Linked DNA regions of Robiginitalea biformata HTCC2501. The protein of the gene in region 1 interacts with the protein of each later gene in a pairwise test. Links are inferred from orthologs where the notes say so. Each region holds a gene or a part of one and is shown in the gene's direction. Other genes may lie near its edges. The genes, in order: ruvC and ruvA.

Region 1 (3,242 bases):
ATTGGACCCGCCAGGAGGCAGTCCGGGGTAGGGCTAATCAAACCACGGGAATAATCCACTTCGGTAATCCCACGCTTTGGACAGGAACAGTCCAAAGTAGATGATGCTGACCAGAAACTTGAGGAACGTCCCGGTGAGGAAGCCCACAAACGAGCCAAAAGCAGCTTTCAGGGCGGTCTGGCTATTGGATTTATTGATCAATTCCCCGACTACGGCGCCCAGAAACGGCCAGATGATGATGCCTGCGATTCCCAGAACCGGGAAGATGATCGCCACGAGCAGGCCTACGGTGGTCCCGATCATCCCGGCACGGCTTCCCCCGAAACGTTTGGTACCCATGGCGGGGATCCAGTAATCCAGGCCTACCACCACCACGGCCACGGCCGCGGTGATCCCGAGAAACCACCAGTTGTCCGGTACGGCGGAAGTCAGCGTCAGGAGCAGCAACCCCACCCAACTGATGGGCGGGCCGGGGAGGACCGGCAGGAAACTGCCCAGGACTCCCAAAATCATACATAGCAAGCCAAAAAAGATCAAAACAAGGTCCATAAGGCGATGAATTTAAAGCGGTCCGGCCGCACCGAGGCAGGAGCTCTACGCAAACACATAAGACGTAAGGCAAAGATAGATGTTACGGGGAATTACTAATAAAATCGTAATTTCCCCCCTAGTAAAATTGGGGAATGAACCATCGCGTACTTTGCGGTATACTGCTGGCCGGTTGCCTCAGCGCCTGCAACCTGTTTGAGTCGCGGGAGCAACGGACCCAAAAACTGGTGGACGCGGAGATTCAGACCATCAACTTCAACGAAGTAGACCAGTTTCCGTTGTTTGACGATTGCCAGGAAACCGAGGACAAGACTGTGCAGCGCCGCTGTTTTGAAGAGACTTTGCTGATGCACCTTTCCATGACCCTGCAAAATTTTGAATTCCGGTCACAAGCCTCCCTGAAAGATACGCTGCACATCGATTTTAAGGTGGATGCCCAGGGGGTAATTTCGATCACTTCGGTGGAACAACACCCGGCGATTGTGGAAGCGAACCCGGAATTTGAGCGAATTGTAACCGGAAGCCTGCGGAGCCTGCCGCGACTGCAACCCGCACTCAAGCGAGGGATCCCGGTGGCCACGAGGTTCCGGCTCCCCTTAGTCCTGCAAACCGATGAGTAAACTGACAGCATCCGAAACCATTATCCTGGGTATCGACCCGGGGACCACCATCATGGGCTTTGGCATTATACGCGTGCAGGGCAAACAAATGGAATTCGTCCAGATGAACGAGCTTATCCTGCGCAAGTACGACGACCCGTTCACCAAGCTAAAACTCATCTTCGACCGCACCCTGGAACTTATCGACACCTACCACCCGGACGAAATTGCCATCGAGGCGCCCTTTTACGGCAAGAACGTCCAGTCCATGCTGAAACTCGGCCGGGCCCAGGGGGTGGCCATGGCTGCCGGGCTTTCCCGACAGGTCCCGATTACGGAATACCTGCCCAAAAAGATCAAAATGGCCATCACCGGCAACGGGAATGCCAGCAAGGAGCAGGTGGCCCGGATGCTGCAGTCCCTGCTGGAGCTCAAATCCCTGCCCAAAAACCTGGACAGCACGGACGGCCTGGCAGCGGCTGTCTGCCACTTCTACAACCAGGGCAAGCCCACGGGGGCGAAGTCCTATTCGGGATGGGAGGCCTTTGTCAAACAGAATACCGGCCGGACGTCGGAGTGACACCCGGATTGCCCCCCGTATGGGAATTGGCAAAAGCCGTACCTTTAACCCACCACACACCCAGCTCCCGACCCGCTGCTCATGTCCGGAATCTACCTCCATATCCCATTTTGCAAGCAGGCTTGCCACTATTGCGATTTTCATTTTTCGACCACCCTCAAACACAAACAGGGGTTGCTGGAAGCCATGGAGCTGGAGATGGAGCAGCGACGGGACGAACTCGGCGGGCAGCCGGCAGAGACCCTGTATTTCGGGGGCGGCACTCCGTCTCTGCTCACCGGGGCGGAAATCGGGCAACTGATCCGCCGGGCAGCTGCGTGCTTTGGCCTGGCTGCGGATGCGGAGATTACCCTGGAGGCCAACCCGGACGATTTGCCTCCCGGTCGGTTGGAAGAACTGGCCCTAAGCCCGGTGAACCGTTTGAGCATCGGCATCCAAAGCTTTCACGAAACCGAACTGCGCTGGATGAACCGGGCCCACTCGGCCCGTGAAGCGCTGGAATGCCTGGAGCACGCGGCCGCCCGGTTTGCGAATTACTCCATCGACCTGATCTACGGCATTCCTGGCAGCCGCCCGGATGACTGGAAGCGAACCCTGGAGGTGGCCCTCGGTTTCGACCCCCCGCATATTTCGGCCTATGCGCTTACGGTGGAACCCGACACCGCCCTGGCCCGCTTCATCGATAAAGGGGTGACCCCCGGGGTGGACGACCACCGTGCCCGGGAAGATTTCTCCCACCTGGTGGAAACGTTGCAGCAGGCCGGTTACGACCATTACGAGATCTCGAATTTCGGGAAGCCCGGGTTCCACTCCCGGAATAACACCGCTTACTGGCAGGGGAAATCCTACGTGGGAATCGGGCCTTCCGCCCATTCCTTTGACGGGGGAAACCGCCGCTGGAATGTGGCCTCCAACCTGAAATACCTCCGGGCCGTAACGGAAGGGAAAACCTATTGGGAGGCGGAGCAACTCAGCACCCGGGACCGGTACAACGAAGCGGTAATGACCGGCCTCCGCACCCAATGGGGGGTCTCCGAGAACCGCGTGGGCAGCGAGTTTGGCCCGCGATATGCGGAATATCTCCGCCAACAGGCCGCCCCCTACCTGGAAAAAGGCTTGCTGGCATCCCGGTCGGGCCACCTGGTAGCCACGGAAGCCGGCAAATTTCTCGTGGACGGGATTGCCAGTGATTTATTTATGATTAATTTGAAGTGATTTCACAGTAACATGCAGACCCGACTTGAAAAGAACGGCACCACCTACCTGGCCGATTTAAGTGCCCCGACCGACCTGTCCATCCCCGTAAGCGCCAACGGGATAACCGCCTGGGGCGTTCCCGGGGCCACCCTGGAACCCCATGGCCAACCCGGTTTTACGGGGAGCGTCGCCACAGGCGCCTCCGTGAATTTTTACGATATCACCTTCAACCCCCACGCCCACGGCACGCATACCGAGTGTATGGGGCATATTACCGAGCGGCCGTATTCGGTGAATACGATCCCCCCCGCGCCCTG
Region 2 (3,310 bases), 120 kb from region 1 along the record:
TTCGGGAGGGAGTACATCATCCCGAAACCCTTCGACCCGCGGCTGATTGCCGAGGTGCCGCCGGCCGTTGCCCGGGCAGCTATGGAAAGCGGGGTGGCGCGGGCGCCCATTGCGGACTGGGGCCGCTACCGGGAGGAACTCCTGCAGCGGTCCGGGGACGACAAAAAGGTGATCCGCTGGTTGATGAGCCGGGCCAAATCGATGCCCAAGAAGATCGTCTTTGCCGAGGCGGACCAGCTGGATGTGCTCAAAGCGGCGCAAATAGCCCATGACGAAGGGATTGCCCACCCCATCCTGCTTGGAAATCGAAAAGTCATCGAGGAACTGAAAGAAGAATTGGAATTCGATGCGGAAATTCCCATCATCGACCAGTACGAAGAGGATTCCCTCGAAAAACGGGAGGCCTATGCCCGGAGCTACTGGGAATTGCGCCAGCGAAAAGGGAGTACCCTGTACAACTCCCGGAGTAAGATGCGGGAGCGAAACTACTTTGGCGCGATGATGGTCCGGGAGGGGGATGCCGACGGCATGATTTCAGGGTACTCCCGTTCTTATTCCTCCGTGGTGAAGCCGATCTTTGAGGTGATCGGGCGCGCGAGCGAAGTGTCCCGGGCGGCTACGGTACACGTGATGATCACATCCCGGGGGCCGATTTTCCTGGCGGATACCTCCCTGAATATCGACCCGACCGCCGAGGAACTCGCGGAGATTACCCGGATGACGGCCAACCTGGCCCGGGCATTCAACTTTGAACCGAACATCGCCCTCCTGTCCTATGCGAATTTCGGTTCCTCCGAACACCCGCGGGCGGTGAAGGTGCGGGAGGCCATCCGCATCCTGCACGAACAGGAGCCCGACCTGGTGGTAGACGGGGAAATCCAGACCGATTTTGCCCTGAACCGGAAACTCCGCCAGAGCCAGTTCCCGTTCTCCAAACTGGCGGGGAAAAACGTGAACACCCTGGTTTTCCCAAACCTGGAATCGGCCAACATCACCTACAAGCTCATCAAGGAATTGCAGGCTACCGATACGATTGGCCCCATCATGCTGGGTCTTCGGCGCGCCGTCCACATCCTGCAGATGGGGGCCAGCGTCGAGGAGATCGTCAACATGACCGCTGTGGCGGTGATCGACGCCCAGGAACGCGAAAAGCGCCGGCGCGCCAAAAGGAAAAAATAACCACCTGCAGCCGGAAGAGATTTCCGGTACTGACAACCGATTCCCATGATAGAACACCTAACCGGCCGCCTTATTGAAAAACACCCAACCCACCTGGTAATTGAATGTGCCGGGGTGGGCTATTTTGTCAATATTTCCCTGAATACCTTTTCGGCCCTGCCGGACGAGGAACAACTCCGGATCTATACGCATTTGCAGGTCCGGGAAGATGCCCACACGCTCTTTGGATTCTACTCTGTTGCGGAGCGCGAGGCTTTCCGCCTGCTGATTTCGGTTTCCGGCGTGGGCGCGAGCACCGCCCGCACCATGTTGTCCTCCATGACCCCTGCCCAGCTCCGGGAGGCAATTGCCTCCGGGGATGTGCCCGCCATACAGGCTGTCAAGGGGATCGGCGCCAAGACTGCCCAGCGCGTTATTCTGGACCTGAGGGACAAGATTTTGAAAATCTACGACCTCGATGAAGTTTCCCTAAAACCAGACAATACAAATAAAGAAGAAGCGTTATCTGCTTTAGAGGTTCTTGGCTATTCCCGAAAGCAGTCCGAAAAGGCCGTGGATACGGTACTTCGCCAGGATCCTTCCGCAAGCGTCGAGGGCATTATCAAACAGACGCTTAAAAATTTGTAAAAAGTTTGAAAACAGGGGCATCGGCATTTTACACAAAGTACCGTCTTTCTTTATTTTCCCTTCTTTTTCTACTGGTCTTCGCGGCCCTTCCGGCGCATGCCCAGGACGGGGAAACCGAGGCGGATTCGGTGCAGACGGGGGTAGCACTGGGGTCGCTCCGCATGGAGAACCCGCCCAGCATCGTCTCCAAATACACCTATGATGCGAAACTCGACCGCTATATCTATACGGAGTCGGTTGGGAATTACGACATTTCCTACCCGATCATCCTGACCCCGGAGGACTATTTTGAACTGGTCCGCAGGGAGGGCATGAAATCCTATTTCAAAGATAAAATCGACGCCTTCAGCGGACGGAAGGAAGGGAGCGAAGAGGCCCGGAAAAACCTGCTCCCGAATTTTTATGTAAACAACAGCTTTTTCGAAACCATTTTCGGGGGGAATACCATCGAAGTGATTCCGCAGGGTTCCGTGGCGATGGACCTGGGCGTCATCTGGCAGAAAAACGACAACCCGGCCCTTTCGCCCCGCAACCGGACCAACCTCGCCTTTGACTTCGACCAGCGAATCTCCCTGAGTATGCTCGGGCAGATCGGGGAGCGCCTGCAGATTACCGCCCAGTACGACACGGAGGCAACCTTCGACTTCCAAAACCTTATCAAGCTCGATTATACCCCCACCGAAGACGATATCATCCAAAAAATCGAGATCGGAAACGTAAACATGCCGCTCAACAGCTCGCTGATCTCAGGAGCCCAGAGCCTCTTTGGGGTAAAGACCCAGCTGCAGTTCGGCAAAACCACCGTGACGGCCGTATTCTCCGAACAGCGTTCCCAGAGCAATACGGTGGTGGCCCAGGGGGGCGGGACGATCAACGAATTTGAACTGACGGCCCTGGACTACGACGAAGACCGCCACTTCTTCCTCTCCCAGTATTTCCGCGACCAGTACGACCAGGCCCTGGCCGATTACCCCTATATCAATAGCCAGGTACAGATTACCCGGCTGGAGGTTTGGGTAACCAACCGGAGCCAGCAGACGCTCAACGTCCGGAATGTGGTGGCCATCCAGGACCTGGGAGAAAGCCTGCCGGAAAAAACCCGGATCGGCCAGGCCGGCGGGGCGCCTGGTGGATTTTTCAACTCGGGCGGGGCCCCGGTGAACCTGCCGCGCAACGGCGCCAACGACTACGACCCGGCCCTGATTGGGAGCGGAGGCGTGCTGACCCCGGATATCCGCGACATCGCAACCGTGGACGACGGCTTCCAAATCCCCGGCGGGTATACCGTCAACCAGGGATTCGATTACGCCATCCTGGAGAACGCCCGCAAACTCGACCAGGGTCGGGATTACGCGTTTAATTCCCAACTTGGCTATATCTCCCTGAACCAGCGGCTCAGCAACGACGAGGTGCTGGCTGTGGCCTTCCAGTACACCTACAACGGCCAGATTTACCAGGTGGGGGAATTTGCCAACGGCGGGCTGGATGCCACCTCGGTGAGCCC

What was found.
Region 2: the proteins of ruvC (region 1) and ruvA interact in binary tests that used the Escherichia coli proteins (3 or more experiments, as listed by UniProt). The link is inferred for Robiginitalea biformata HTCC2501 from one-to-one orthologs.

The regions. Positions count from the first base shown.
Region 1 is NC_013222.1:189,479-192,720, reverse strand. Bases 29-2,944 are described here. They hold ruvC (crossover junction endodeoxyribonuclease RuvC), read left to right. Parts: upstream 29-1,161; coding sequence 1,162-1,728; downstream 1,729-2,944. Other genes in these bases: hemW (radical SAM family heme chaperone HemW), read left to right, coding at 1,810-2,943; RB2501_RS00780 (hypothetical protein), read left to right, coding at 684-1,169; RB2501_RS00785 (DUF456 domain-containing protein), read right to left, coding at 34-549. Also shown: RB2501_RS00765 (cyclase family protein), read left to right, coding at 2,956-3,242.
Region 2 is NC_013222.1:74,127-77,436, reverse strand. What follows is about bases 32-3,015. They hold ruvA (Holliday junction branch migration protein RuvA), read left to right. Parts: upstream 32-1,224; coding sequence 1,225-1,806; downstream 1,807-3,015. Other genes in these bases: sov (T9SS outer membrane translocon Sov/SprA), read left to right, coding at 1,812-3,015; RB2501_RS00320 (NADP-dependent malic enzyme), read left to right, coding at 32-1,179. Outside these bases: more of RB2501_RS00320, read left to right, coding at 1-31; more of sov, read left to right, coding at 3,016-3,310. UniProt on the Escherichia coli protein: The RuvA-RuvB-RuvC complex processes Holliday junction (HJ) DNA during genetic recombination and DNA repair.